2 regions of the Priestia sp. LL-8 genome follow, and region 2 is predicted to be linked to the other one. Evidence: riboswitches for the same ligand, from Rfam matches in the RefSeq annotation. Region 2 holds a riboswitch; the other holds the start of a gene.
What was found. A riboswitch is a leader RNA that binds a small molecule or an ion and turns the genes downstream of it on or off. The one in region 2 is predicted to bind cyclic di-GMP.

Region 1 (10,718 bases), on a different contig from region 2:
ACACACTAAGTTATGTGGATTGTATAAATTTAGCCAGCCTTGTAACATGTCCGACCTTGATAGGTATTGGTTTAAAGGATGAAGTCTGTCCTCCTTCTAGTGGATTTGCATTGTATCATCAGTTAAAGGGAGAGAAGAAAATTCAGGTTTATCATGAATTTTCTCACGAATTGCCCCCCATCCATGAAGAAGAAAAATTAAAGTTTCTCAATTCTAAAAGAAGCTGGTAGACAAAGATCTAAAACAATAACCAGCAGAGGAGTCATTTTATGAAAATTGCTTACTTACCAATTGATGAACGGCCTTGTAACATTGATTATATACAAATGATTGCTCGTTCATCAGCTGAGATAGAATTACTAATTCCTGATAAAAGTATGTTAGGAGAAAAGAAGAAAGCAGCTGATACAAATCGGATATGGGATTGGCTATTTGCAGCAGGAAAATCCGTCGATGCTTTTATTATTAGTATCGATATGATGATATATGGTGGACTATTACCTTCTCGGTTGCACTACTTAACAAAAGATGCGGGAGCAACATGTATTGAACGCTTGCGTATACTACATAAAACGTACCCTGATACTCCTATATATGCTTCTAACTTAATTATGCGCACACCAAAGTACAGTTCAAGTGACGAGGAGCCTGACTATTATGAGGAATGGGGACATAAACTATTTCTGAATGCTTATTTACAAGACAAAAAGGCTCGTGAAAAGCTTTCTCAATCCGAAGAACACGAACTAAAAGCAATCTCAGCTCAGTTACCAAAACAATATATTGAAGATTATGAAACAAGGCGAATTTTTAATTCAATGATAAATGTAAGTATGCTTAATCTTGTACATGAAGGTGTATTGACATTTTTATCTATACCTCAGGATGATAGCTCGGAATTCGGTTATACGGCTATGGATCAAAAGAAAGTAGTAGAAAAACGTGAACAACTTCGACTACATAAGAAGGTTCATATGTATCCTGGGGCAGATGAGGTAGGAGCAACGCTACTAACGCGGGTATACAATGATATAAAGGGAATAACGCCAAAAGTATACCCAATTTGGAGTAGCACTCTTGGTCCAAGTCTCATACCGTTATATGAGGATCGTCCCTACGGAGAAAGTCTTAAAGCTCATATTCTAGCAGCAGGCTGTCAGTTAGTAGCTAGCGCTGATGAAGCCGATATAATTCTTGCATACAATACACCAGGACGTGTTATGCAAGAAGCTTGGGAGCAGGCTAAAAAAGATATTACATATACTAGCTTTCGCAACATGCTAGTATTTGTAGGCGATATAAAAAAACATATTGATTCTGGTAAAAAAGTAATGGTAGCAGATAGTGCATATGCCAATGGTGGAGATCAAGAACTAATTATTCTTTTAGATGAAGAACAAGTTCTTGACAAATTAATTTCGTATAAAGGTTGGAATACAAACTGCAATACCCTTGGAACAACAATTTGTCAAGGGATCATTGGCTTAAAAGGTAAAGTAAGAACTATTCAGGAGAACCTTATTTATCATCTGCTAGATGATTATTTCTATCAAGCAGAAGTTAGAAAAAAGTTAGTTGATAATTTTCTTCCGAAATATAAGCTTAATTATTTTGATTTAAAAAATAGGGGAAAAACTATAAATAGAATCAGGGATGATATGCTTTATAAATCTTATCATGACACTATTATTCATAGCTTTGGAGATATGAATTTAGATAAAGTATCCACGTATGCACCATGGAACCGAATGTTTGAATGTGGTATGAAATTAGAATTTAAAGGATGTACAAAACCAATTCTGTAGATATTTAGAAGATAATTATTCACATAATGTGTTTAAATAAAAAAATAATTTAGTAGTCTATGAATAAGAAAACTATTTTAAAAAGACTATGAGAAATAAAGGGGAAGTGCCATGCTGTACGGGGGAATAGAAGCAGGAGGTACAAAATTTGTATGTGCTGTGGGTAATGAAAATGGACAAATTTTTGAAAGAGTCACATTTCCTACCACTACACCTGAAGAAACAATGGGAAAAGTTATTGAATTCTTTAATCAGTTTAATTTAATGGCCATAGGTGTAGGATCATTTGGTCCTTGTGACGTGAACATTGAAAGCGTTTCCTACGGGCGCATTACTTCAACACCTAAGCTCAGTTGGAAAGGTTATCCCATCCTAAAGAAACTCGAAGAGTCATTTAATATACCAATAGGATTTAGTACAGATGTGAATGCTGCAGCTTTAGGAGAAGTAACATTTGGAGCTGCAAAAGGTCTTAATAGTTGTTTATATATTACAGTAGGAACAGGAATAGGCGCAGGAGCTGTGTTGGAAGGGAAACTTCTCCAAGGACTTTCCCATCCAGAGATGGGGCACGTTACTGTTAGGCGTCATTTAAATGATACTTATCCAGGGAAATGTCCTTATCACAATGATTGTCTCGAGGGACTTGCTGCGGGACCTGCTATTGAAGAAAGGTGGGGGAAACCAGGGGTTGAATTAGTAAATAATTCAGAAGTATGGGAGATGGAAGCTTATTATCTTGCACAAGCTTTAGTTCACTATATTCTTATTTTGTCACCTAAGAAAATTATTTTAGGTGGAGGGGTGATGAAGCAGAAACAGTTGTTTCCTCTTATTTATAGAAATGTAAAGAAGATGTTAAATAAATACATTGAACTCCCTGAATTATCTAATGAAATAGAAAAATATATTGTTTCTCCAGGGTTGGGAGAGCTTGCGGGAATTACAGGGGCGTTAATTCTAGGGAAAGAAGCTTACGAGACACAACCGGAAAAACAAAAATAAAAGAACATAGGGGGATATTATAAAGGTGCAGCCATTATTTCTAGAGCCAATTTTTCAAGAGAAAATTTGGGGAGGCAAGGGACTAGAAGATAAATTTGCGTACAAAATTCCTCATAATAGAACAGGTGAATGCTGGGCAATTTCAGCACATGTAAATGGACCGTCTACTGTTGAAAATGGACCGTTCTCTGGAAAGACTTTAAATGAAATTTGGAGTAGTCATCCAGAAGTTTTTGGTCACTACGGAGGGGCTACGTTTCCACTTTTAACAAAAATTTTAGATGCCAATCAAGATCTGTCTGTACAAGTACATCCTGATAACGTCTATGCAAATTTATATGAAAATGGGGCGTTAGGTAAAACAGAATGTTGGTACATCATAGACTGTAAGAAAGGAGCTGAGATAGTATATGGCCACAATGCTGAGACAAAGGAAGAAGTTATTAGAGCAATTGAAAATAGAGATTGGGATAAGTTACTTCGTCGGGTAAAGATAAAACCAGGTGATTTCTTCTATGTACCTAGTGGAACTATTCATGCTCTATGCGAAGGAACAATTGTACTGGAAACTCAACAAAGTTCTGATATTACATACCGTGTTTATGATTATGAACGAAAAGATAAGGATGGAAAAAAACGTGAACTGCATCTTAGAAAAGCAATAGATGTTATAAACATTCCTCATATAGATGCCGATAATAAATTTATTGTAACAAAATATAAAAATTTAATAATTACTACTTTCGTAGAAAATGATTTTTTTTCTGTTCATAAATGGAAAATAGATGGGATAGCATCTTTAACAATGGATAAATCTTTTATGTTATGTAGTGTGATAAACGGAAACGGATCCCTTAGGGGCGAAGAAGGAGAATATTCATTTAATAAAGGTAGCCATTTTATCCTTCCTGCAAAAACAAGAAATTTTGAGATAAGTGGAAACTGTGAATTGATTGTTTCACATTTATAGACTAATAAGTTGATTTATATTGCAAATTTAATAAAGTACTAGGAGTAAATTTAACTCCATATATATTAACAGTAAATAAGTAAAAATATTAAAAGGGGAGAAGCATCTTAGTGATATAAGATGTTTCTTCATTTTGGGGACAGTTTATTCATTCAATGATAGGTACCACTTGTTGTTTGAGGGCTCGCCTATCCAAGATATATATATAGTAAATATTTTTATAGCGCAATCCTTTATGTAAAAAAGGTTTGCGTTTTTGCGTTCCTATAGTTTCTATGGGGAATTATTCTTTCAAAAACATAGCGAAAGAAGTTAATTCTAAGACTTAAACCTTTTGCTAACTTTCTAGGAAAGACTTTAAATATATTTTATAAATAGTAAATGAAAACATTTTCAACTAAAAAGCTTATTATGTGAAAATGTTTAAGAGTTTCTACAAGGGTATTGAAAACGCTTTTATAGATATTTAATATTTAGCTATAACTAAAGACTTCAATGAAAATTTATTAAGTCATTTAAAAAGTTATTCGATTTCAAGGGGAGGAACATCTTATGAAAAAGGCTTTTGAACAAGCCCAGCAATTTGGAAAATCATTCATGCTTCCTATAGCTGTCCTACCGGCAGCTGGTTTGCTACTGGGTATTGGTGGTGCATTATCTAATCCAAATACAATTACAGCTTATCCATTTTTGAATTTTGCTTGGTTGCAAGCAATTTTTACTATTATGAGCTCTGCTGGGAGTATTGTATTTAGTAATTTGCCAATTATCTTTGCAGTAGGAGTTGCTGTAGGATTAGCTCGTTCTGATAAGGGAACAGCAGGTTTAGCAGCTATGATAGGATACTTTGTAATGAATAGTACAATAAATGCTTTACTAACTATAAATCATGATCTGGCTAAAGAGAATTTAGCAAAGGCAGGACAAGGCTTATTAGTAGGCATTCAATCATTAGAAACTGGCGTATTTGGTGGAATTATAATAGGGGTTACTACCGCCTTTTTACACAATAAATATAATAAAATTCAACTTCCCCAAGTATTAGGTTTCTTTGGTGGTTCTCGCTTTATCCCAATTATTGTTTCTTTTGCATCTATCTTGGTCGGTGTAATCCTTTTCTTAGTATGGCCCTTTATTCAACAATTCATTAATTTACTTGGAGAAGTGGTTACTGGAACAGGTGTAATTGGAACTTTCTTTTATGGATTTATCCTCCGTATGTTGGGGCCTTTAGGCTTACACCATATTTTTTATCTGCCGTTCTGGCAGACTGCTCTAGGTGGAACGTTAGAAATTAAAGGCCATATTATAACAGGAACTCAAAACATTTTCTTTGCTCAATTAGCAGATCCAAGCACAACCAAGTACTATGATGGAGTATCGAGGTTCATGTCTGGAAGATTTATTACTATGATGTTTGGTTTACCAGGGGCTGCATTAGCAATTTATCACTGTGCTAAACCTGAAAATAAGAAGTTAGTAGGAGGATTACTCCTCTCCGCAGCTTTAACTTCTTTCTTAACAGGTATTACAGAGCCTTTAGAGTTTAGTTTCTTATTTGTAGCTCCTATACTATATGTTTTTCATGCTCTATTCGATGGGTTAGCTTTCATGTTATCTCATATTCTAAGCATAACTGTTGGACAGACTTTTTCAGGAGGACTTATAGACTTTATTTTATTCGGTATTCTTCAGGGAATTGATAAAACAAATTGGATTTTTGTTCCCTTAGTCGGAATTCTATGGTTTTTCTTATACTATTTTACTTTTAAATTCTTAATCACTAAGAGAGACCTAAAAGTCCTTGGTCGAGAAGAGAGTAAACAAGAAGTACATCAGGTTAAAGCTACAGAAAGAACTCAAACGATTGTCCAAGGTCTTGGTAATGAGCAAAATATTGTAGTGGTTGATTGTTGTGCAACTCGTCTACGCGTTACTGTAAAGAAAGAGGATTTGATAAAAGAGGAACTAATAAAGCAAACCGGAGCTAAAGGTATTATAAAAAAAGGCAATGGTATTCAAATTGTCTATGGTCCTCAAGTAACTATTATTAAAAATGAAATTGAAGAGTATCTTGGTCTTTAAGTATAAAAAATAAGGAAGTGTTATCAATGAAAAAAGTTTTAGAATGTATTCATGGCGGGTTAATTGTTTCATGTCAGGCTTTAGAAGACGAGCCTTTACACAGTCCGTTTATTATGGGAAGGATGGCTTTAGCAGCTAAAGAAGGTGGAGCTAAAGGAATTCGTGCAAACTCTACAATAGATATTTTAGAAATAAAAAAACAAGTAGATCTTCCTGTGATTGGAATTATCAAACAAGTTTATGGAGGTAACGAAGTATACATTACTCCTACAATGAGTGAAGTTGATTCCCTAGCTAAAACGGGAGTAGAAGTTATTGCTACTGATGCCACTAACAGGTTAAGGCCAGACGGAAAAACATTAAAACAGTTTTATAATGAGATAAGAGAAAACTATCCAGATATTCTACTCATGGCTGATGTTTCAACTGTTGAGGAAGCTGTATATGCAGAAAAACTTGGATTTGATATCGTTGCTCCTACATTGTACGGTTATACAGCCGAGACTATGGGAAAGAAAATCTACCAAGATGATTATGCGTTATTAAAAGAAATAGTAACATGTGTTAAAGATTCGAAAGTAATTGCCGAAGGAAATGTTTTAACACCAGAGATTGCATGCTCTATATTAAATATGGGGGTCCATGCAGTAGTCGTAGGTGGGGCAATTACAAGGCCTCAACAGATAACCAAAAGATTTGTTGAGGCACTTAGGAGTAATTAAAATAAACTTATCTGTGTAAAATAAAAAACGCTTCTTGTTTAGAAGCGTTTTTTATTTTAGTTTAAAAGCATACAGTGGAGTATTTATTGACTTGTTTTATGGTTATATTAAACTATACAAAAGACATATTAAATAATTAGGCATTAGGCTAAAAAGGAGAAAAAATGGAGTACTTAGGAGAAAATTTATTGTATGGTATTGAATGTAATATGGAAATTTTTACTTCAACAGAAAAAGAGTTAGCTAGTTACATTCTGAAATTTCCCGGAGAAATTAGTCATTTATCCATTAATCAAATAGCTAAAAAACTCCATCTTTCACCAGCAACTATTACACGTTTTTGTCAAAAATTATCTTTTTCCGGATTTAATGAATTTAAGCATGAACTAAGAAGGTTTATCGATTTGCAGAATGTACCTGTTGAGGTGAACAATATTCAACAAGTTGATTATTTAGCAAAATTATATCAAGACCATACGACTATACTAAGAAATACATTTCAAATAAACACATATAGAGATATTCAAGAAGTAGTTTCTTTCTTAATCAAAGCAGAACGAATACATGTTTACGGAATTGGAAGCTCAGGTATAGCTGCTCAAGAATTTAAATATAAATTTTTTAGAATAGGATTATATATTGAAGCTATTACCGATCCCCATCATGCCATAATGGATGCTTCTCTCATTAGTAAGAAGAGTATTGTTATTGGTATTTCAATCTCGGGAGAAACGCAAGAGTTAATTAAAACTATAAAAATTGCAAAAAAACAAGGTTCGCCTATAATCATTTTTACAGGAAATAAAGACTCAGAATTAGCAAAGCTAAGTAATGTATGTTTGCTAGTAACTAGTAAAAGCAACATGCATATGGGGCAGAATATCTCCCCTTTATTGCCGTTCCTGTTACTTTTTGATTTGATATACACAGAACTAATAGCTGAAGATTATAAGAAAAGAATTCATTTAAGGGATAAAACTTTGCACGCTTTAGGCAATATAGAATAATTGCCTAAAAAACTTTATAAGAAACAATTAGAAGAGACCTCTACGACTAATTAGTTCTTATCTATTATGAAAAAAGGATAAGACACCTGGACAGTAGCAATTAAGGCGTCTTTTTGTATGGGTTTATTTATATGTAATGCGCCCGATTAAGTGGATGGAGTAAATAAAAAAGAGGGTTACACTATACTTAGAGGGCATTTATGGGTCACTAAGGATAATCTTTTACAATCTCATTTAAGCTAGAAGTGGTAAAAATGTACAATAACCAAGGGTATTTCAAGGATAAAATAGTAAAAAGGATTATTAGATTAAATAAACCCACTCGCTTAAAGAAAAGGTGACTAGGTTTTCGGGCACTCTTAAAATAAAAGCGATAGTGATGTGAAATTCTTTGAAAGATGTATCTCTAAAGATTAGTTTTTTTACAAAATGATTCTTGGTAACAGCAAATAAGTAAGCGCAGCTAATTATTTCAGCTGCGCTTACTTATTTTAAACAAGAGTATCGTTCTCAATTGCTTTTTTTATGATTAATTTGTCCCCTATTGTTTTGATTTCTAGGATGTCGCCACTATGAATGTTTAGATAAATTCTTAGCTTTTTAGGAATGTTTAAGTATTTATCTTTCTTTATCACGCGTGATTGTCCAGTGAAAAAAAGTTTTCCTTCTGTAAGAAATTTATAGCTATGTTTTTTTGCAACGATAGTATCTTGTCCTTTAATAAAGAACTGTAATTGCATATGTTCTTCTAAATTCAAGAATTTCAATACAAAATCAGGAAGTTTTATTCTCCCTGATTTTATTTGAAGTAAAGATAACTCACTTAATTCAGGTTCTATATATCCCTTTAGTAGACCTGGAGATTTATTTTGCTCTCTTTTCTTTTCGAAAATAATGCTCTCGTTAAGGACTTTCGCTTCTATTTCATCATGTAGATCTATATCATGTATTTCACGAAGTATCTTTGGAATTACAATGTAGCCTAAATTATCAATAGTCCTAATTAAGTTCTTATCTTTATTTTCTTCCAAAAGAACCGGTGGGAATTCAACCTGCTTCATGACAATGTAATCTTTATAGTTGAGGAATTGTATTGCAGCAGATGATTGAATATTGGCATGCTCTAGAAGCTGGGAAGGTACCTTTACTCTCCCCATATTATCAATTATTAAGTAATCTTTGGATGATTCTTTCTCTTCCACTAATAAAATCCTTTCAAATGTACTTTTATAGACAAAGGATAAATTTACTTATATTCATTTTATATCTTCATGAGTTTACACTTTACCTAAGCTATTAAATTTGATCTTCATAAGCTAAATAACTGAATAAGACCCTATGAATAACAATTTATGTAAAAAACAGGATAAAAAGTAATAATTTTATCATTATAGCTTATATTACAAATCAATTTGCTTTATAATAGGACAAGTTGTAAAGGAGGAAGATTATAATGAATAATTCAAATCATGACACTACTCTTTCCTATAAATGGCTAGTTTTAGTTGAAGAAGCAATGAATTCTAGCGTTACCAAAGAGGAGTTTAAAGAGTTTTTAAATAGGAAATCCCAGAAATTGAATGATTATAAACAAGACCAAATATGACTAGTGTTGTTTGTGATTAGGGGGTTATTTGTTTTTTGAATAACTTTTTAAGTTCTTCAATAGTTAATCCCAATTCCTTAGCTTCTGTTATAAGTTTAACCCATTCTTGATCTAATTCTTTTTCTATCAATTGTTGTTTACCATCCATGAAAATTACCTCCAGATATTCAGGGAGCTCAGCTGTCATAGCTATTTAACCTTAGACCTGTAGCTTTGCGTCCTAGTTTTTCAACTAGTTTGCCTTTATCATAATATGTAATTTTATAAATATATTACTATATAATGGATTTGAAATCATGTAAAAATAAGGATTATTATTTATTTTTTTAATTCCTTTGACAAAGATTTTCTTGTTTCAACCTCTGAACTAATTAAATTCTCCTTTAAGATAATATATATTTACCCTTACATTAATCCTGCGGTTGGTTCTGTAATAGGTATCCGAAATAAGCCTCTAAAAGGTTTTAATAGTTTCGAATGTCTAACTATTAAAACCTATAATTGTATTAACTAGAAGGAAATCTAATGTACAGTGTATAGATATAATTTCTTTATGCTTGTATAAAGATTTATTTGAATAGCTAAATAGATTTTTCGTTATTTGGTTTTGTGTAAAATGAAAACATGTAAATTTTAAAGTATCCATACTGAATTATTCTTAATAATAGCAAAATAAAAAGCTATTTCAGCAATGAGAGCGAAGTAGCTTTTTATCACGATTCATATATAGAAAACAGAATATTATGTAGATAATCAAGGTAAACAAATGAAGAAATTGAATTTGGAAAAGGATATTAATTGGGAAATGACTTCTGCAAAGGATTACAATGGAAAGTGTTTCATCTTTTTTGTGGGGGGAAAAGATGATACTGGTACAGCTTCAACTCACTGCTTCAAGCAGTAAATACAAAATAGTATTTTTATATTTGTCCACTGGTAATATGCTTTATGTTAAGTAAGGATATTGGTTATAGAAAACATACGATAATAAGCCGAAAAGCTCCCCACTCGTTGGGAAGCTTTTTCTATACAAAACAAACTTAGAATTAAATGATACTTATCCTTTTGCTTTTATCTTCACATCATCTTCTGAATTAAAAATCTCAACGACTTGACCTGAGGCCACAGTTCGTCCTCCCTCACGGATAGCAAAACGAAGGCCGATATCCATGGCAATCGGTGCAACGAGTTCCACATATATCTGAGTGTTATCACCCGGCATGATCATTTCTATATTATCCTTTAAGTGAAGAGTCCCTGTAACATCCGTTGTACGGAAATAAAATTGAGGTCGGTAATTGGTGAAGAAGGGTTTATGACGCCCTCCCTCTTCTTTAGATAGAACATAAATAGCAGCCTTAAATTTAGTATGAGGAGTTATTGATCCGGGTTCAGCAAGTACTTGACCACGCTGTATCCCCGTTTTATCAATACCACGAAGAAGTAAACCTACATTTTCTCCTGCTTCGGCTTCACTTAAAAGCTTATTAAACATTTCAATATCCGTACATGTAGTTT
Region 2 (20,747 bases):
TTGTTAGGGTTTAGACTACTAACCGCAAGTAAATAAGGTTTTTCATTTAGATTATATTTAGTTATGATACCAATATCTGTACTTTGTCTTGTGAAATGTTCTTTTCCCTCATAAATAACTTCAACCTTCTCTGAAGAGATATTTAGATATTTAACTAATTCACTTTTAGAAAAGTTAGAAACGGTAACAATTTTCTTAGAGAATTTTGCTTGAGATGTCAGCATAACCTTGTACCACATTTTAAATAAGAAAGAGAAATTTTCCCCATTGGAGAACACTGCCGCATCATGTATAACAGAGATTTGATCTTTCTTTAGTATAGGTCCGGTGTTACATAAATTGACTAAAAATTCCCCTTTACAAAACTTAAATAAATCTAGTTGTTCCCATAAATGTCCTTGTCGAGATCCTATTGTTTCTATTGAAATATGCTTAAACATAGATTTATTAACCTTTTCGAACTTTGGCGCTAAAATTGTTACCTTATAATCTTTAGAGAGGTCACCATTTTCATATAAATCATCAATGCCTCTCAATAACTCGATAGCAAATCGTTGAACACCTGTTATCTTTTGAGTTAAAAATCTTCCATTTATAAAAATGTCCATTACTTATTCGCTCCACCATGGTTATTTTTTCTTCGTAGCTTTTAAGCCAAAACTGCGTTGATTTTATCTTGAAGCTCCTTAGCATTGAATATTCCTTTTCGCCAATCACCTTCTATCTGGTAACTGAACCTCAGATAAAATAAAAATTTATTTATTGCTTCTCTATCCACATCTTGAGTCAAAGCTTTGTGAAAGACTTCATATAGATTTTTATAGTTACTACATTTATAAGCAATTCCATCTATACCATAATAAGAATTTCCTAATGTAATGACCGGTTTATAGCTTTGTAACGCTTCAATCCCTACAGTTGAATTAATAGTTACTACTAGATTACTTTTCTGCAATATCTCATTTGTGTTTCCACTTGTTAGAAAATTTACATGGGTATGGTTTTTAAATTTGTCATACAGGGATGAATAATTAACCCTACCTTGGTCTGCCGGGTGTTCTTTAAAAACAACGTGCAAATCTTTATTATGCTTTCTATTGTATTCATCCAGTTGAAAAATAATAATTTCTACCAATTGCTCCATGTTTTTTATGCTATCAGAGTTCATAATGATTTGAGAATCATCATGCACTTGGAAGGGAACGAACAAGTAATCTTTAGGCAATTCACTGTCCTTAGTGTGAATATTGTTCTTGTTATTTTTGCGCTTGTTTGAGATTACTCTTTTTATCTTGTTAGTAGGTTTTTCAAAAATAACTTCTAGTTTCAGCTCACGTTTAAAGATGTTTCTATTAACATAATCAACTAACCGCTCTTTTAAATAAGTATCCCCTACATTTTTTGTCTGACTTTGAAAAATGTGCTGTTTGTCTTTAATAGAAGATAAAAATTCCTGATAATCATTCATGTGGAATTGTACATCCTTATAAGCTGACATTTCCTGAGGTACAGAGTTTCCATAATTTACGCCTTTCCCATCTACTGTAATGGTATATGGGCGAAATATTCCTGCTTCAAAAATTAATACGGGAATATTGTTAACCTGTGCGAATCGCTTAGAAATGCTGTCAAACATGAAAGTATCGTTCCAACTAATAATAAGTTCTAACTTCTTGTCCGAATTTAATTTATTTAAAAAGTTTATATATCGTTTCGCATTAATTAGCAATTCCTGCTTATTGTAAGAAAAATGATTAATTTTATTAAATTCGAATGTGTAGTAAAGTAATTTTTCTAAATCATAATTTTTCTTATCATCTTCATTTAATTCAGAGGAAAAGGTCTTTAAAACTTTAGGTAAAAAATAAGGTTTTTTTACATTATGAGCTGTATATACAGCTTCTTCTAACCTACTAAAAGTTAAATGAATTGATTCGTATCCCTGAGTACTGAGATAATTGGATACGCTACTAAAAAAGATTGCTTTATCTCGCTCATGTGCATGAACAAATAAGCAGTTTTTATTCATTCTTAATTACCTCGTTACATTTAATTATATTGACTTAATTTTTTTCAATAGGTTCTCTTGCGTTTTTATACTTAATAGCAAATATTAGCTTTAGTATAAACAACATAAAAAAAGCACCAAATGTGCTAGTAGCACCACCAATCAAACCAAACTTCGGAACCAACAAAATGTTTAGTAAAAGTGAGACACCTAGAGAAATTAGACTAGAAACAATAATTGCTTTATCCTTAAACCTTACATACAAGGTTTGGTGAGGCAAAAGTGCCAGTACTGAAAAAGCATAAGCACCTATCAATGTCCAATATGCACTTAAATGCTCTGCATAAATAGGCTTACCTATTAATTTCGTAATGGGTATAATACCTATAGCTAGAGCTAAACTTATAAATATAGTAGAAATTATTACGCCGCTAGTCATTTTTTTCATTTGAATTTTATATGTTTTATAGTCTCCACTTTGGAAGTTACGAATGACTTTAGGTCCTAGGATCATAATGACACCTGTTTGAGCAAAAATAACGAGTAAATTAGACAAACTTCCATAGAAAGTATAGGCCCCTACAAGCGCCTTACCTTTATAGAATGTAATAAAATAACGATCAAGATACTCCGCTAATTTTAACGCAATATTTCCAACAAATAAGGGGAAAGATACGACAACCCCTCTTTTTACCCATTTCCAATCGATCTTTTTACTTTTAACTATATGCCAATTTAAATCTTTTAGATAATAGATACTTAATAACACACTAAACAAAACCCCACTTACCCAACCTATTAAAACAGTCCAAAGGTTATGGGTCTCATCTGATATAAAAAATAAAATCATAGCAGCATATGCCCAAGCTCCACTTCGGAAAAACAAAGTAATATTTGCTACAATCGGTTTAGACAGGGTAATGAACACTCTATTGAATTCTTGAGATAGATGTTCTAACACAAGTAATACATAAAATATAAACGCATATTTCACTGGTATAATGTTTAGTATGAATAAGATAATTAATATCGGTAAAAATATAACATAGCTAAAAATATGAAATAGAAATTGATCTCGAATAAAGAATTCTTTATTTTCTGATTTGCTACTTAAGATTTCCCTAGTATTAAAAACATAGAAATCCATTCCTACTATATAAATTGATAAGCCGATAGTAGTGGATAATACTCCATAAACCCCTACTTCCGCTGGTGCTAACAATCTTGTCATACCCATAATCAACAGAAACTTACTGCCTAGAGTAATAATTCTGAGAAGAAGATTAATACTACTAAGTTTTAACAATTAAAATCTACTCCAATTAATGATTTTTCTATAGTTTATTAATAAGCATCTTTTGATCCAAATAATAAACCTATTGTTTTAAGGATAATTTTCATATCAAATAACATGTTACGATTTTGCGCATAATAGATATCTAATTTTACCATATCTTCAAATCCTATATTACTTCTTCCACTTACTTGCCATAGTCCTGTACATCCTGGTTGAACTAATAATCGTTGTTTATCATATGTAGTATATTCTGAAACTTCTCTAGGTAAAGGCGGACGAGGACCGACTAAACTCATATCACCTTTTAAGACATTCCATAATTGAGGCAACTCATCTATGCTCGTTTTCCTAATAAAATTTCCTACTTTTGTGACTCTAGGATCATTTTTCATTTTAAACATAGCTCCAGTTGTTTCGTTTTGTTCAAGTAAATCTTTCAGCCTTGATTCAGCGTCTGTTACCATTGAACGGAATTTATACATATTGAATTCTTTCTCATTTTTACCAGTTCTCTTTTGCGAAAAAAAAATTGGCCCTTTAGGATCCTCAATCTTTATTAAAAGAGCAACTATCAGAAAAACCATTGAAAGAACTATTAATCCTACAAATGCACCAACTATATCAATAATTCTTTTCACAAAAAGGTAGATGGGTTTATCATTTATACAAACTTGAATTCCAGTAAAATCTTTGTTAACTTCTTTCTTAGCCATTTGAGTCATACTTATCTTCACTTCCCTTCTTAAATTTCCTCAATTTAAACCTTTATTTTTTGACATAGTTATTTATAGTTATTTATAGTTAAGATCCCTTTAAAGAAATTAATTAACTATAGTTTATAAGTGTATTCTATTGATATTAATCGTGGGCATCTAACCCATCCTCACACAGTACTACTGACAACTTCAGTGTCTAAGGTGCTTAATCACCCACAATACAGCCGAGTACCCCCATTGATAATGGTAAGGAGATATCACCACTGTTATTTTAACTAAATAATAAACTTTATTTATCGACACAAAAAGGAATTTGTCAGGATTTGAGACACATTTCACTAAAATATATTTATAAAAACAGCTGTTAATAATTTTATTTTTATATAGTTTTAATAGTTTTAATATTTTTAATAGTTTTAATAAAAAAATAAAGCAATATATAGATTCTTAAATTCTTAACTGCAAAGTACAAAAAATGATGGGGGGTGAAAAATTGTTTAATAAAGTTTCCAGACTATTAAAACCATTTCCTATAAACAACTTAGCAACAATACACTCACACTTGTCTTCACTCTTTATTAGGTCTTTATCTTTAATTTTAAAGAACTTCATAAAAAGTTCCAAAGACCTAATAATGTTACTAATACTAGAAAATACTAGCATACACCTTCCTCATATTCAATGTCTCATTTTGTCGAAATATATCAAATGTCATGTTTTAAACGTTTTCATACGGTATTTATATATATGAACGGTTCATTAAACTTTATTTAAAAAAAATATAAAATTTTAATATTTTCCTAATATGAAAATATTATCAATAATCTTATTATTTATCTTGGGTAATGAGAATTATTTATTTGCTTTTTTTAAGTAAAATATTATATTTTGATAGCGTTTACATTTTTTTGTATTTTTAAATATTTTTATTTTTTTGAATCGTTGGATATGTAAAATTACATTTTTTTCAAAAAAATTAGACTTATATTCCTTTATCAGCTTTAAAAACTGTAGTTAAGGTAAGTTTTACTACCTCTATCTTGATAATTTATAATAGGCTTATAGCAAAACACTCAACTAAGTTTTTTATTCAATAAAACTAAGCCGTACTAGTTATTCTTTTAGTACGGCTTAGTTTTATATTTTTTTATAAAAACTTCAAATATAGAATGTAAAAATTTATATCTGATGAATACTAAATCGCTGAAATTTAACTGAGACTTTTTACAATAAAAAAGACTTAATCAATTACAAGGTAGCTAGGGCTATTGGAAAAATTTAAAGGAGCATGTTGCTTCCAACTAATCTCTCTCGTAGCTCCTAACATAGAAATAATTTTACCTTTTCCTTTTTTTAATACAAAGTTCAGACTATGACTTTGACCTGTAGTCCAAAAGACAATTATTTTTTTATTACGATCGTTTACAAATTCTAATATATAATCTCCCTGTTTATTAGATTGATAATTTATATTTTTAGAAAACTTATACCCCTTCAATTGTTTGGTAAGTACCTGAATACTTAAAAAAGAGACTTTAGGATTTCCACTATTCCACATTACCCCAAAATTATGTTCTTTGTTTGCAGGATCAACTCCATCATTTTTCCAATCATACCAAATGCTTATAGGCACTTGTTGCTGTGCATTAATCATAATCATTCTCACTAGATAATTAGCCTGTTCCATTTCAGATAATGGCTTTTCAGTGGTATTCGCCATTGAGTACCCCCACTCCCCAGATATAATAGGAATATCTCTATTAGCATAATGCTTAATCAGCTTCTTTAAATTTTGATAATCTATAATACTTTCTTCAGGGGGGCCACTTCTGTACGGATGTACACTAATTGCGTCAATTTCATTTTTTAACATTCCTTCCTTTAATACTTTCTCTAACCAAGAAAAAGATTGAGAGTTTATTCCTGCTAAGGCTGGGGCCACAACAAACCCACTCTTATCGTTTTTCTTAATTATAGGAACAGTATCCTTAACTAATAAAGAATATTCTTCATAATTCGGTTGAGGATTCCAAAATGTTTCTGTATTTGGCTCGTTCCATATCTCCCAGATTGCCCCTTGATTCTTATACCTTTTAGTTACAAAGTTTACATACCTACCAAAAGCTTCTCTGCCTTCTTTTGTAACAATAGAGCGATTTTGCTCATAAAGTTTATTCGAATAATCAAGTATATAGTAAGGCTTCATCCCTTCATCTTTTAGCCACTTATTTAGTTCGTCATATTCTGTGTTTTCCAAATCATATGTTCCTTTTTCCGTTTCTATGTATTCCCATGGTAAATCAATACGAACCCATTTAAAACCTGCATTTGCTATCCATTTGATATCTTTTTTTTCTAATCCTGGATGAATACTCACTCCCAAACCTTCAGGTATTGTTTGATAATTTATTATGTTTTCTTTTTTTAATGGATACTGCTTACTCTCTTTAGAAACATAATGAAATACAATAAAAAATATAGAAATAACACTTATAGATATAACGCTGATGGTATATAAATTTTTATTCATCTAGCAAACACCTTCCTTTTTCTAATATAAATAAATTTTATTAGAAATATAGTAAATTTTTTCATAGTAAAGTATAATATCTTTAAAATTAAGGAGGCTTCTAATGAAAAAAATACAACGACAAAGAATAGATTTTTTAGACGCATTGCGATGTATAGCTGCTCTTTTGGTAATATTTCAACATATCGGAGAAAAATATTTTTCTTCTTTTTCTTACTTTACTACCCATTATTTTCAGTTTGGTATGTTCGGCGTAACATTGTTCTTCTTAGTAAGTGGCTTTATTATCCCAGTATCTCTGCAAAAGAAAACTTCATTAAAAACGTTTTGGATAAAACGTTTTTTCAGATTGTATCCACTTTATATTTACAGTATAATTTTGGCAATGATCTTTATAGGATTAGGATCCTATGCCCAACATCATCAATTATTACCCGTACAAGATATGCTATTACAATTAACAATGCTTCAAAAATTACTAGGAATTCCTTTATTGGTTAATTCTCATTGGACACTTAGTTTAGAAATGCTGTTTTATATCTCAGTAACTCTTTTATATATGTTGAATATATTACGTTATTCAACCACCTTAGCTTTTGTAGCATTGACATTAGCTTTAAGTGGGGGGATAATTCTACAAAACGGTTACGGTCTTTTATTATATTTTTCACTGATGTTCGTAGGTACCGTATTCTATAAATTTAATAGTGGACAAATTAAAAAGTTGCCAACTTTTCTAATTTGTCTATATGCAATTTTTTGTATCACGATCATATCTTATGTTAACATGTTTGGCAAAAATGACCTTAGTGAGTATGGCGCTCGAAACTTTGTTCCAGCCACTTCAGCTTGGATTTCGGCTTTACTTATATTTACTGTATTTTTAATTTTTAGAAATTATAACTACCCTCGCTTTTTACTCTTTTTAGGTAAGATCAGTTTTTCACTGTATTTAGCTCAAGCAGTCTTCATCTCAAGTGTACCTTATATATTTAATGATTATTTTACAGTAGTAGTTACACTATTGTTGATTTCTGGGTCTTCTGTAATAACATATTACTACATAGAAAAACCTTTTGTTAATATTGGAAATAATATAGCAAATAAGAAGTATGTAAGAAAGCACTTATCAAAAACCATATAAAAATTCTAAAAAACAAGAGCCTATGATAGACTCTTGTTTTTTGTCAACATATGCTCTCTTATATGTTTTTTATCCTTAATATTCGGTTGTATGCTATCCCTAAAAATAACCATGTAGAGAGGTATGAATACTCTGGTACTGCAATCATCATAGATAAAAAGATAATTACTAAGATTAATTTTAAAGTTTTTGAATGAGCATCATTGTGCAATTTCAATATAGGATATATAAATATCAAACTGAATAGCACTGTACCAAATATTCCAGTGTTAACCATGAGCGTACTAAATAAATCTGTTGATCGTATATAACCAAATCCCACTCCAAAAATTTGATTTAATAACGGAAGGCTCTTATAAAATTCCATATGAACTTGAAACCATCCAGACCTCGTACTTCCAGACACATCTAATCCGCTAAGTTTCTGCAAGACTATTGTATTAAAAATATCATAAAGTTTGTCAGAACTAAAAACATTCAAGTAAAAAATTAAACCTCCCAGAAAAAAGAAGGCTAAAGCAAGAGTTAACGTATTCTTTCTTATAGCTCTAATTAAATATTTAGCTCCTAAAAATACACAAATGACTATCCCGATAAAAAAAGTAGTTGACGTTGATAAAAGCAGTGAGACTCCTAATATAGTAGCAATAATTTTTTTTCTTAAATATAGAGCGTAAATAAAGAAAGGGGTTATTGTAAAAGCATACATCGAAGGTTCACCCGTTAAGCTTTTTAAACGTTGTAGAGTTAATCCGCCTATAACAATTTTCTGAAATCTACTTCCAGCATCAGTACCGTCTCCAAAAGTTCTATTAGATATAAAATCTCCTTGAGATCCTGTTATAAGGAAGTACGTTACTTCATAGATTCCATATAACGCTAAAACTGTTGCTCCTGCTAAAATGTATTTGTTCCAATTTTCATTGTATAGGACACGTACATAAGCAAAGGTTGCAAATGCAGCTACCATATACATTGATTGCGTAAACATAGAAGATTTTAATAAATATGTATTGTCATTAGGATCTATAAGTAATACACCAACAAAATTAATTCTAGGAGATAATGATAATGACAATTGACTAAGTAATAGAATAAATATATATATCGCTAAAATAAATACGAAAGTATAAAAATAGCTACGCATAGGAGCTCTATATTTTAATAATAAAGGAACTAATGCTAAACTAGCAAAAGCCATTAAGTAACCTATAGTTGTCCCCTGAATGGATGGTATGAGCAAAAAAGATGTAATAGGTAAAAAAATTGACCATATGTAAAAATATATATCTACTTTAAAATATGTTTTTTCATTTACTGTAAAATTTTCCAATTTAACCTCCCTCCTAGTTAGTGTTATTTTATACTTTAAAAAATACACATTCAAGTATTTTTTGAAATGATTTCTAAATTATAATTGGAACATTTATTACTAAATGATTAAAATAACAATATTTTTAGAGAGCGTAAAATATCTTGTGTAAATAAATACAAAAAAGAAGACCTTTTCTTGTAGAATTAAGTCACCACGACCAATTCAAAGAAAGAGGGTCTTTTTTTGAATTGGTTTACAACAGATCTTGTTCAATCTCTAGTCCAAAAAGAAGATGTGACGGAAATTTTCCATTCTCACTTAGAAACTGCGCTTAATAAAATCTTAGCGAGCAAATTGACAGCTTTTTTGGACTACGAAGAATATAATCGTATTGGATTTAATACGGGGAATTCACAAAATGGTTCGTACGTACACAGAGTTTGGAGAACTTCACCTTGTTATTCCTCGCGATCGGAATGGTGACTTTAAGCAACAGACAGTGGCTCCTTATAAAAGAGCCACTAATACGCTTGAATCGTTTCTCATTCATATGTTTCAAAAGGGTGTAGCGAAAGCTGAAATTACTCATTTAATGGAGCGTATGTATGGTCATCACTACACATTTCAAACCATTTCAAATATGATAAACTTACTGATTAAATTAAAACTCCTCCTATAAATCCTCTAACAAAAAATCTTGCGAGTTAAGATTTTTTGTTATATACATACTTCTCACCTGCTTATTCAACCCTTTTAATGCATAATAAAAAATGGTTATTAGTGGTTTAGTTTTAAAGTCATATAAATAACTGCAAAATAATCCCTTCCTCTCAAAATGAAAAGAGGACTAATGTAGTCCTCTCAAATTTGAACATTTACTTATTAAAATTAAACAATTAAAAAGTAGCATCTTATTAATCCCACATCCATCTATAAGACACTTAAGATAGATCCATAAAAATATAGTAACGTTCTTTTTTTAAGAAAGCATAAGATAGCTATCTTTTTTGAAAAAGAAATAAAATGTAATTTTTATATAAGTTGTATTTAAAATAAGGTATACAGTTATAAAGAATTGTTCTTCTTCAATCAATTACTAAGTAATTCGGACTGGATGAAATATTCAATTCTACTTTACGATCCCACTCTATATTCTGCATACCGCCTAGCATAGAATAAAGTTTTCCTTTTCCTGAATCTAAAGGAAAAAGAAAGCTATAACTGGTACCGGTTGTCCAAAAAGAGAGTAACTTCTGTTTGTCCGAGTTTTGAAACTCTAATATGTATGTATCATCTCGACCGTATTTTATAGCCCTTGAAAATTTATATCCATCTAACCTGCTTGTAAAAGTTTGAATAGCTAAATAGGACAATTTAGGTTTTCCGCTATACCACAATACCCCAAAGTTATGTTCTTTGTTATTTGGATCAAATCCATTATTTTTCCAATTATATAAGATACTTATAGGAATGCCCTCTTCAGCATTAACAAGAAACATTCTTATGACATAATCAGCTTGTTGCATTTCCGTTAAGTGCTGCGTTGGAGTATTTAATATAGAATAGCCCCATTCGCCTGATATAATAGGAATATCTCTATTTGTATACTGCCTAATTATTATTTTTAATTCTTTATAATCTTTGAGTGCATCCTCTGGATTAGTAAATCTATAGGGATGAACAGATACAGCATCAATGTATTTTAGTGTGCCTTGTTTAAAAAATTGTTGTAACCACTTTAAAGATTCTTGATGAATTCCAGCAAGTGCAGGAGCTACTACTCTACTATTAGGATCATTCTTTTTAATAATAGGAGCTACTTTTTTCACTAAAAGACTGTATTGTTTATAACTAGGTTGGGGATTCCAAAACATCTCAATGTTTGGCTCATTCCATATTTCCCATATTGCGTTTTGATTTTTGTACCTCTTAGTAACAACATCTACAAACTCCATATAAGCTTTAAGCCCATCACTTGTCATGATCGAACGATTACTTTCGTATAACTTATTTGAATAGTCAAAGATATAATATGGCTTGAGTCTTTTTTCTTTAAGACTTTTATTCAACTTATCATATCCGCTTTTCTCAAAATCATAACTTTCTTTTTTACTCTCTATATTCTCCCAAGTCATATCCACTCGCACCCATTTAAATCCGGCATCTACAATGTTTTGTAAATCTTCTTCTGAAGTTCTAGAATCTATGTTCACTCCTATGCCCTCAGTGAAACTTTGATATTCTGGAGAGATTTTAGGATCAGAGGACTTATCAAATACAAAATGAGAAACGATTAAACAAATGCCTAATAAAAAACTGAGTGAAAAAAGAAGTAACTTTTTTTTCATTTTAACGCTACTTTATTTCTAAACTTAATGCTGTTCGGTTTAGACACTCTATTTTTAGAATGTGATATTGGAAATTTATTTTCAATGAATAAAAGAATTCCCATAGATACAAATATATTAAAGAAATTTGCATACATTAAAGGCTCTGTTGCTGCTGATACAAAATAAAACAAGGTAAATGCTAATGCAGCAAAAAAACCTTTAATATCAATTAGTTTTATTGAAATAATTAATACTGGTATACAAAGAATTATAAATCCCAAAACGCCTTGTTGGAAAAGCAAGGATACAAAACCATTACTATTGGTAGAAAATCCTGTTAGAGCTTCAAACCCAGAGTTATTCAAGAAACCCCAGCCAAAAAGTGGCTTCTCATAAAAAAGCTGCAGACCTACTCCTAAGTCATCTGCTCGTAGGTCATATGAAGCAGATCCGTTATTTGCTTTTTGATTAAACACTGAAGTTCCTACATATATACCTCCAATTAAAAGAACTGGAAAAAGATAAACTTTTATTAACATTGATAACAATTCTTTGGATTTGAGTGAGACAAATTTGATAACTAAAATCACTAATGTTAACATTGTCCCCGTGGTTGAAAAGGTAGTAAACATACTGAAAATCAATAATGCCATAATTTTTTTATTAGCTTTCTTAGCTAAAAATAATTGATAAAATATTGCATAACTAATATAAATTTGGAATACCCCTGGTTCCCAGAAAATCGAATTATTTCTAGACACTCTCCACGAAAACCAGTTTAGATCCTGCCAATGGTAATGTAACCCCAAATAAATTTGGTATGGCTTATTATTTATAACTTCTACATGCGAAGAAGAAATCACATGCATAACATCCAAAAATACGTACGTAAAAACTGAGTAAATGCATATTCCAACAACTACATTATTTAACATTTTCAATATATCTATCTTTTCTAGAATACAATATCTCACGAAAATAAAAATTAGCGATAATTTTATGAGAAATAATAAGTAGTTAACTATAGTTGGACTATAATTAATATAATTCACAAGAATATAAATAGGGAAAATCATTCCTGCTAAAGCAATGTATTTCTTATTAATTACCCTCAGCAGAAACACCGAGCATAGAAAAATCAACAATATTTGAGAAAAGTTGAAATACTTTTGATCAAGTATTGCTCCACTTGAAAAGATAATAAAGAATACAACTGTGTACAAATAAAAATTAAAGAGTTTAATACTAGGTAAATACAACTTAGGTTTTTTAATCCTTAAATCCAACATAAATTCGCTCCCGTAATTATTTTCTTATTCCCCTACTTTATATTACCTTCTACCTAGCATCAATAGGTTTTTCATAAATAATTAACAAAAATTATAAAATTGACTCAAACCTTAGTAACCTATATTTCTTTAACTCACACATTGTATGCAAGATTTCAGGTTTCTGACTATATTTAATCCAAGTTGAGAATTCTATACTTCAGCTTCTCTAATTTTACATTTGAAATAGGATATCTAAATAGCTCACAATTAATATTTATTTTCTCTGTAGCTCGTATTAAAGATTTCCTTTGAACATTAATAATTTATTATACAAAAACATCTGTTAGCATCCGGTTTCCGGGTAAAACACTTCTATAATTAGGTTGACATTCAATCATTTGGAGTAATCCAAGTATATCAGGTATATAATAGAAACTATAAAGGATAGTGACACATCCTAGACATGGTTCAAACTATAGAAAGCATCAAAAAAAGATCATTAAATCTCCTTTCAAGAATATTTAAAGCCAATTCAGCGTATGTCTTTCTTTATAAAAAAGAGTTTCACAGCCCAAATACATACGACAGTAACCATCAATAAAAAATAACATTTAATACAAAATCCGTTCTTCATAAAGAACATTTTTTTGCATTAAATGTTATTTTTTTAATTTTATTGTATTGAAAACGCACAAAAATCCTTTATAATGAACAACAGATACTACATATAAAGGAGAGGTTTCCACGTGATTGGTGATCGCATTAAAGAAATGAGATTGCAAAAACGTTATTCTATTACTAGGCTAGCGGAGAAAGCACAAATATCAAAATCCTACCTTTCACAAATTGAAAAAGGTTCAAACTCAAACCCTTCCTTACAAATGCTTCATAAAATTGCTGCTTCTTTGGGCACAAGTGTTGACTATTTAATTGACGAAACAAATGAACATATTGAAGCTAATCCCTATATTACGGAAGAATGGATGGAGTTATTAAGCAAAGCTATAGGCCAGGGCATGACAAAAGAGGATTTTATTGAATTCTACCAGTACCTGTCCTTCAAAAAAAATCTACAGACAGTGAAGGATTCTGAGCATTAAGTAAAAACACTGCGTGACAATACTCTGATTAACTTCTTTTCACCTACTCTTATTCACACATAAATAATCCTTTATAACTATATTCTGCATAATATTTGCAAAGTAAAATTGATTGTTTGTATAATTGTTAATAAAAGTAAGTAAGGCTAGTATCGAGAGCTTCTTCAACCACGACAGCTTTACTCCTTAAGGTCTGGGGAGGAATAATCATGACTGACAAATTAAAAGAAAAAGTAGATTTAGAGAAAGAGTGGATTTTACTCATGAAAGAGGCCTATGAGATGGGTTTATCGATTGATGAGGTAAAGAATTTTGTTCAAGAAAGTAAACAAAATTAGCTGAATTTTGTTTCTTTTATATTAGTTTTATATTAGATTATTTAAAAATTTGTTATCAGCTCTTAAATTTCTTGCTTTTTTCTCTTTTTTTTCTTAAGCTAATACAATCAAGTAAAATAAAGGAAATGTCATCATGATAAAAAAAATCGCTGTTATATTAATGATGCTTGGCATCACCCATTTTTCCCACACACCTCATTTACAGGTCACAGCTCCAAGCAGCTGGAGTAACTCCTCTGTTTGGGACCATAATGCTACGCTCTGGTCTATTTTAAAACCTGGCAGTGAGTTTTACACTTCCTACAGCTACGGATTTAATCTAGAATTTATCCTTCGTAAAATTGCTCATATTTCCTTCTTTGGTGTATTAGCTGTTTTAATTTACTGGAACTTAAAAGAAAAGCCTGGGCGTTATGTAAAAGCAGGACTATTGCTTGCTTCCTTTGCTTTTTTGGATGAGGTTCACCAAGCTTTTATTATTGGTCGAGACGGCCGGATTGTAGATGTACTAATTGATTCATTTGGAGGCGCTTTGTTTTTGTTTCTTCTATATAAAAATAAAACAAAGCATAGAAAAGCGAAATGAATATAGTTCTTCTATTATAAAAAAATGAGCCCTTTAAATCAGGGTTCATTTTTTTATGTTTTTATTTACACCTACTCTCTTAAATACCTCTTGCTGAAGCTCTTTTATTCTTCCTTTACTTTCTGTCATGCTCCTGCCTGCTACTACGAAATAAAACTTAATTTCCGGCTACGTTCCCAAAGGACGAACAGCTACCCATGAACTATCTTGCAAATAGTATTTCAGTACATTTGATTTTGTTAAATCAATCGTTTCATACGTCTCTTCTACTGTATATATGCGCTCTTTGCTTTGATAATCTTCTCTCTTTGTAACAGGTACGGTTCCAAACTCTAAAGGCGGATCATCTCGTAAATCCGTTAAGATATCGTTAATTTGCTCGATACCTTTTTGTCCTTTTATGGTTATAGAAGAAAGAGCTCCTTCGTAATAGTCATATGTTTCAAAGAGTACCATCAAACGTTCGTAAAGCGAGCTTTTAATTGATTCATAGTAAGCAGCGGCTTTATCTCTTACAAAGTCTCCAATTAAATAGCCGTAGCTTTCTTCATACCCAAATTGAAAGATATACGTTTCGTTTCTATTATATTCTTCAATTTTCTCTGCAATGTATTTAAACCCTGTTAATGTATCAACGGTTTTCATTCCAAAGTCTTCGGCGATCGCTCTCCCTAATTCTGACGTAGCAATCGTTTTTAATATAACGCCGTTACTTTTGAGATCGCCTTTTTGCTGCTTTTGTGTTAGTAGATAATCAATTAGCAAGGCACCAACTTGGTTACCAGTTAGAAGTCTATACTCTCCTATAGAATCTTTTACAGCTATTCCTAAACGAGGGGCGTCAGGGTCCGTTGCCAGGAGCAGCTCAGCTCCTTCTCTTTTTCCGTAATGAATGGCCATTTGAAAAGCTTCCGGATCTTCAGGATTAGGTGATGCTACAGTTAAAAAGTCAGAATCAGGTCATGATTGCTCTGTGACCATCATAATGTTTGTAAACCCAAATGAGCGGAGAGCTTGAGGAACAACTTTGCTTCCCGTGCCGTGAAGCGGCGTATACACAACCTGCAGCTTTTCTTTTTCTAGTGAATTTCCTTGCTGCTGGAGACCTTTGACATAATCCACATATACATAATCCAAATTTTCTCCAATATAGCTTAATAGGTTTCGTTTCAGCATGACATGTTCATCTTGTACAGGAATATACAGCTCATTTTTGATTTCATTCATATAAGACATAATCTCATCTGCGGCTGCTGGAGGAAGCTGTGCACCATCTTGTCTATATACCTTATATTCGTTATAATTCGCGGGATTATAACTTGCCCTAATCATAATGCCTGCATACGCATGCAGGTAGCGTACGGTAAAAGACAGTTCAGGTGTCGGGCGCAACTCTTCAAATACATATGAATGTCGTGTATATCAAGTGTTTTAGCTGCTTCTAGCGCAAATTCTTGTGATTGATGACGAGAATCATAAGATATTACCACACCTCTTCTTTTTGCAACGGTTCCTTATTTTTCAATATACCTCGCCAGTCCTTCCGTTACTTTTCGGACTGTGTAGATATTCATGCGGTTAGGACACTCTCCTCTCATGCCTCCTGTTCCAAATGCTAGGTGTGTATAAAAAGCATCTTTCAGCTGCGATTTTGTCATTTGCTGCCGCTCTTCTTTTAATTCTGTCTGAAGGCCTCTAAAGTCTCTCCATACCTTGTATGCATTCATTCAGCTCATATTTATCTCTCCTTGTTCTATGTTTCTTTCTTTTATTGTGAATGCTATTTATGAACTGTGGGTGAATAACAGCTTGTAAATTAGTTAAAAACACTACTTTTCCAATTCAACCATTTTGCTATTCCTTAAAAAGAACCTATAAAGATGTAAATTAAATATTTTTTTAGAAACTCGACCTATTTCGACACCATTTCTGCTAGTTTTCCACTAAAATAATAATAGTTATTAGAAAAAATTATTCAGATAAAGGCAAAGCTGCTGAAAAGCAGTGACGCAAAGCTTCAGGTCTAAGGCAATGTTTACAACATGCTAAGATGGCTGGGTTCCCTGACAAGGGTGGATGAATAGTGATGAACACAGATAAAAAATTAGCAGTAGATCAGGAATGGATTGATCTAATAAAAGCCGCTCATGAACTCGGATTAAAAATAGAAGACGTCCGAGAATTCTTATTAACGAATAAGAACAACCAATAGTAAAAGCACGCTTCTTTTATATTGAAGCGTGCTTTTACTATTACTTATATTTTTACCCCTTTTGGCTGACGCTGATCAAACGTATAAATGTCCGTAAACCCGCACTGTTTCGCCATTTCAACTGCTTCTTTCATATGTGCCCCTACAGTTTCTGCAAAGTGTGAATCAGATCCAATCGTTAAGATTTCTCCGCCTAAATCGCGGTACAACCCAACGACTTCAAGTGCTGGCAGCGCTTCGCCTAGCTTCCCTCTTATACCTGAAGTATTAATTTCAATTCCAATATTGCGATCAATTGCTTTTTTCAAAATATCCGCAAGGATATCTTTAAATTGATGAAAGTCATAAATGCCGTATTGCTCAAACGCATAGCGCTTCATTAAATCTAAATGAGCCAATACGTCAATGTCGGCGTCGCTTACTAGCTTATACATTTCGTTAAAATAAGCGCGGTAAATCGCTTCTTTGTCGTTGAGTTCTAAATGTTTGCGAAGCTTGATGTTATTAATGTTGTGAACAGACCCTAAAATAAAATCAAAACTCTCTTGCATCATCGTTTCTTGATACTTCTCTTTTAAATAGTGCGGCTCGCAAATTTCAATTCCTTTTTTAATTACTAGCTGGCCTTGAAATTGATCTCTGCATTCCGTTAGTTCTCGTTCATATTTATCAAAATCCATATGACCGTACGTTGGCGCTAATGGATTTAATGAAAAGTGTTCGGTAAAACAAATTTCGTTTATGCCGTTTTTTACAGCTTGTTCGCACACTTCTTTCATGACTGCCTGTGAGTCAAATGAATTGTTTGTGTGATGATGGTAGTCTACTAGATACATAATTAGTCACCTCTAGGTTTATTATACATCTCTCCTGCACTTACTGCACATAGAGACCCTTTTCCTCTCTATTACACCTTTTTTGGTATTTTAGGAGAGGTGTTTTCAGCACATTAACTTAAAAAATTCTCCCTAAGACTGTTTTGGAGAACCTTTCTTCTATTTATATCCCCATGAATATTACGTATAAATCTTCCTTTTATGCTTTTGTTCACTAATCAAACTATTTTATGCCTTAAGTATCTTGTTTTAATTTTCAGAATTGTTTATACTCAAGACGTCTTTGTTTTTTCAGAAAAACAATGGAGGTGAATTTGCAGCACGATTTATACATAATCAAGGGGGATTTTTTATGTTGAAATTAATTGGGGTTTTGCTAGTGGCAGTGGGATTTTTATTTCGTTTAAACACGCTGCTCGTGGTAACTGTTGCAGGCATCGTGACTGGCCTTGTGTCAGGTTTGTCACTTCATGAAGTAATTACAATGTTCGGCCAATTTTTTGTAGATAACCGCTATATGTCTATGGCTATTTTACTTACTCTTCCTATCTTTGGCGTGTTAGAAAAATACGGGTTAAAAGAACAAGCGGAAGTACTGATTAAAAAAGCGAAAAACGCTTCTTCTGGAAATGTTTTACTTATATATCTTTTTATCCGTGAAATCTCAGCCGCAGTTGGATTAAATATTGGAGGACATGCTCAGTCTGTGCGTCCGTTAGTCGCACCTATGTCTGAAGGCGCTGCTCGTGCAAAATACGGAGAGCTTCCGCCTAAAGTAAAAGAAGATATTCGCGCTCATGCCGCGGCAGCTGAAAATACGGGCTGGTTTTTCGGCGAAGATATCTTTATCGCTACGGGTGGAATTCTTTTAATGAAAGGATTCTTCGACTCCGTAGGCATTCATGTTGACGTCTGGGATATGGCGCTTTGGGGAATTCCCACAGCCATCGCAGCTCTGCTGATCAGTGCCATTCGCTTCCGTCAGTTAGACCGAAGAATTCACAAAAAAATGACGAAGCACAAACCAACATCATCTTCCAAGACGGAGGCGAGCTAAATGAAAAGCATTCTGACGCTTGATACGATTTACTACTTACTCGGTATTATTGTCGCTTTTATCGCGATTCGAATCGCACGCGATCATAACCATCCTAACCGTTTAGGATCTTCATTATTTTGGGCACTGTTTTCCATTACGTTTTTATTTGGCAACGTGATTCCACCTTTTTATGTAGGGTGTTTAGTTATTATTATGGTGCTGCTTGCTTCATTTAACCGTGTCACTAAATCGAATGAAGCTGAAACACCAGCTGAAGAACGTGTGGCTCACGCGCAGCGATTAAAAAACAAAATCTTTTTACCGGCTTTATTTATTCCTATTTTTACGATTATCGGTACCCTTCTGTTTGGCAAGATCAAGTTTGCAAACTGGGCATTAATTGACCCAGAAAAAGTCACGTTAATTTCATTAGCAATTGCAGCTGTTATTGCGTTTATCGCTTCAATGGGCGTCACCAAAGCAAAAATGGACGTGCCTGTTAAAGAAGGAAGCCGCTTGCTTCAAGCAGTGGGCTGGGCGGTTATTTTACCGCAAATGCTGGCAGCGCTTGGCGGCATCTTTTCAAAATCAGGCGTTGGCACAGTCGTTTCGGATATTGTAAGTGATGTGCTGCCGACTAACTATGCATTTGTTGCTGTGCTTGCTTACTGCTTGGGAATGCTGCTATTTACAATTGTAATGGGAAATGCCTTCGCGGCGTTTGCCGTTATTACGGGAGGTATTGGTCTTCCGCTGATTGTACATATGCACGGAGGAAACCCAGCCATTATGGCAGCTCTTGGCATGTTTGCTGGCTACTGCGGCACGCTGTTAACGCCAATGGCAGCTAACTTTAATATCGTACCTGCCATGCTGCTTGAATTAAAAGACAAAAATGCCGTAATTAAAGCTCAAGTGCCGATTGCGCTATCCGTTTTTGTTGTTAATACACTATTAATGTACTACCTTGTATATCACTTTTAAAGGAGACTAGTAGAATGACAACTGTATTACTAACCGGCTTTGAACCGTTTGAAGGTGAAAGTATTAACCCGTCTTTAGAAGCTGTCAAAGCCTTAGACGGCGTAGCTGTCGAAGATTATCACATTATCGCTAAGCCTCTTCCTACTGTGTTTGGCGAATCAATTGCAAAGCTTCATACGTATATAGAAGAAATTAGCCCTTCTATTGTCATTTGCGTTGGGCAAGCAGGCGGTCGAGAAGGAATTACGGTCGAACGCGTTGCTATTAATGTGGACGACGCGCGGATTCCTGACAACATTGGCCAGCAGCCCATTGATCGCCCTATTATCGTAAACGGACCTGCCGCATACTTTTCGACACTGCCCATCAAAGCAGCTGTCGAAAACCTGCGCCAAGCACGCATTCCAAGCAGCGTTTCTCAAACTGCTGGAACGTTTGTCTGTAACCACGTATTTTACGGGCTGATGAACATGATTCAAAATTGTTCGATTAAAGGCGGGTTCGTGCATATTCCTTATCTTCCTGAACAGGCTGTGCATCATTCAGGGAAAGCAAGTATGGCTCTGGATTTGATTGTGAAAGGACTGCTTTCTATCATAAAAACTACAATTGTAACGGAAGATGATATTTTAGTTTCAGGCGGCGCTACTCATTAATACTAAAAAACCAGCTCATGTAGAGAGCTGGTTTTTCTTTTTATATACATACAAATTTTTCATTAAATAAATTAATAAAAGCTATAAACAACCTTCTCTCTCAGTCGATATATAGTATGAACATATTTTCCAAGGATGTTCAATTACTTTTATCCCATTTTAAAACGGGACACTTCTTGTATACAGGGATGTAAACCAAGAAGTAAAACCATTATACGGAGGTAAGGAAAATGAGAATTAATCACAATATTACAGCTTTAAACACGTACCGCCAGTTTAACAATGCGAATAACGCTCAGGCAAAATCAATGGAGAAGTTATCTTCAGGTCAGCGTATTAACAGTGCTTCTGATGATGCAGCTGGACTAGCTATCTCGGAGAAAAT

Region 1: another riboswitch for cyclic di-GMP. It lies ahead of sinI (DNA-binding anti-repressor SinI); the one in region 2 lies ahead of U9R83_RS05610 (anti-repressor SinI family protein).

Annotation. Positions count from the first base shown of each region.
Region 1 is NZ_JAZAQH010000002.1:145,498-156,215, reverse strand. Features, by position in the region: partial or broken gene U9R83_RS27170 (acetylxylan esterase) at 1-230, shown strand, start outside; gene U9R83_RS27165 (DUF4127 family protein) at 270-1,805, shown strand; gene U9R83_RS27160 (ROK family protein) at 1,917-2,810, shown strand; gene manA (mannose-6-phosphate isomerase, class I) at 2,830-3,780, shown strand; gene U9R83_RS27150 (maltose/glucose-specific PTS transporter subunit IIC) at 4,333-5,865, shown strand; gene U9R83_RS27145 (N-acetylmannosamine-6-phosphate 2-epimerase) at 5,892-6,587, shown strand; gene U9R83_RS27140 (MurR/RpiR family transcriptional regulator) at 6,752-7,594, shown strand; gene U9R83_RS27135 (AbrB/MazE/SpoVT family DNA-binding domain-containing protein) at 8,086-8,796, opposite strand; gene U9R83_RS27130 (anti-repressor SinI family protein) at 9,048-9,200, shown strand; gene sinI (DNA-binding anti-repressor SinI) at 9,217-9,348, opposite strand; cyclic di-GMP riboswitch class I at 9,368-9,452, opposite strand; gene tuf (elongation factor Tu) at 10,258-10,718, opposite strand, start outside.
Region 2 is NZ_JAZAQH010000001.1:1,099,452-1,120,198, reverse strand. Features, by position in the region: gene U9R83_RS05680 (glycosyltransferase family 4 protein) at 1-608, opposite strand, end outside; gene U9R83_RS05675 (capsular polysaccharide export protein, LipB/KpsS family) at 650-2,029, opposite strand; gene U9R83_RS05670 (oligosaccharide flippase family protein) at 2,064-3,314, opposite strand; gene U9R83_RS05665 (sugar transferase) at 3,353-4,018, opposite strand; gene U9R83_RS05660 (cellulase family glycosylhydrolase) at 5,262-6,551, opposite strand; gene U9R83_RS05655 (acyltransferase family protein) at 6,655-7,695, shown strand; gene U9R83_RS05650 (hypothetical protein) at 7,754-9,028, opposite strand; partial or broken gene U9R83_RS05645 (transposase) at 9,254-9,665, shown strand; gene U9R83_RS05640 (cellulase family glycosylhydrolase) at 10,096-11,358, opposite strand; gene U9R83_RS05635 (O-antigen ligase family protein) at 11,355-12,203, opposite strand; gene U9R83_RS05630 (helix-turn-helix domain-containing protein) at 13,358-13,711, shown strand; gene sinI (DNA-binding anti-repressor SinI) at 13,921-14,049, shown strand; gene U9R83_RS05620 (VanZ family protein) at 14,183-14,635, shown strand; partial or broken gene U9R83_RS05615 (phospho-sugar mutase) at 14,681-16,362, opposite strand; cyclic di-GMP riboswitch class I at 16,610-16,702, shown strand; gene U9R83_RS05610 (anti-repressor SinI family protein) at 16,722-16,847, shown strand; gene U9R83_RS05605 (histidinol-phosphatase HisJ family protein) at 16,892-17,683, opposite strand; gene U9R83_RS05600 (DUF969 domain-containing protein) at 18,036-18,740, shown strand; gene U9R83_RS05595 (DUF979 domain-containing protein) at 18,741-19,706, shown strand; gene pcp (pyroglutamyl-peptidase I) at 19,721-20,362, shown strand; gene U9R83_RS05585 (flagellin N-terminal helical domain-containing protein) at 20,593-20,747, shown strand, end outside.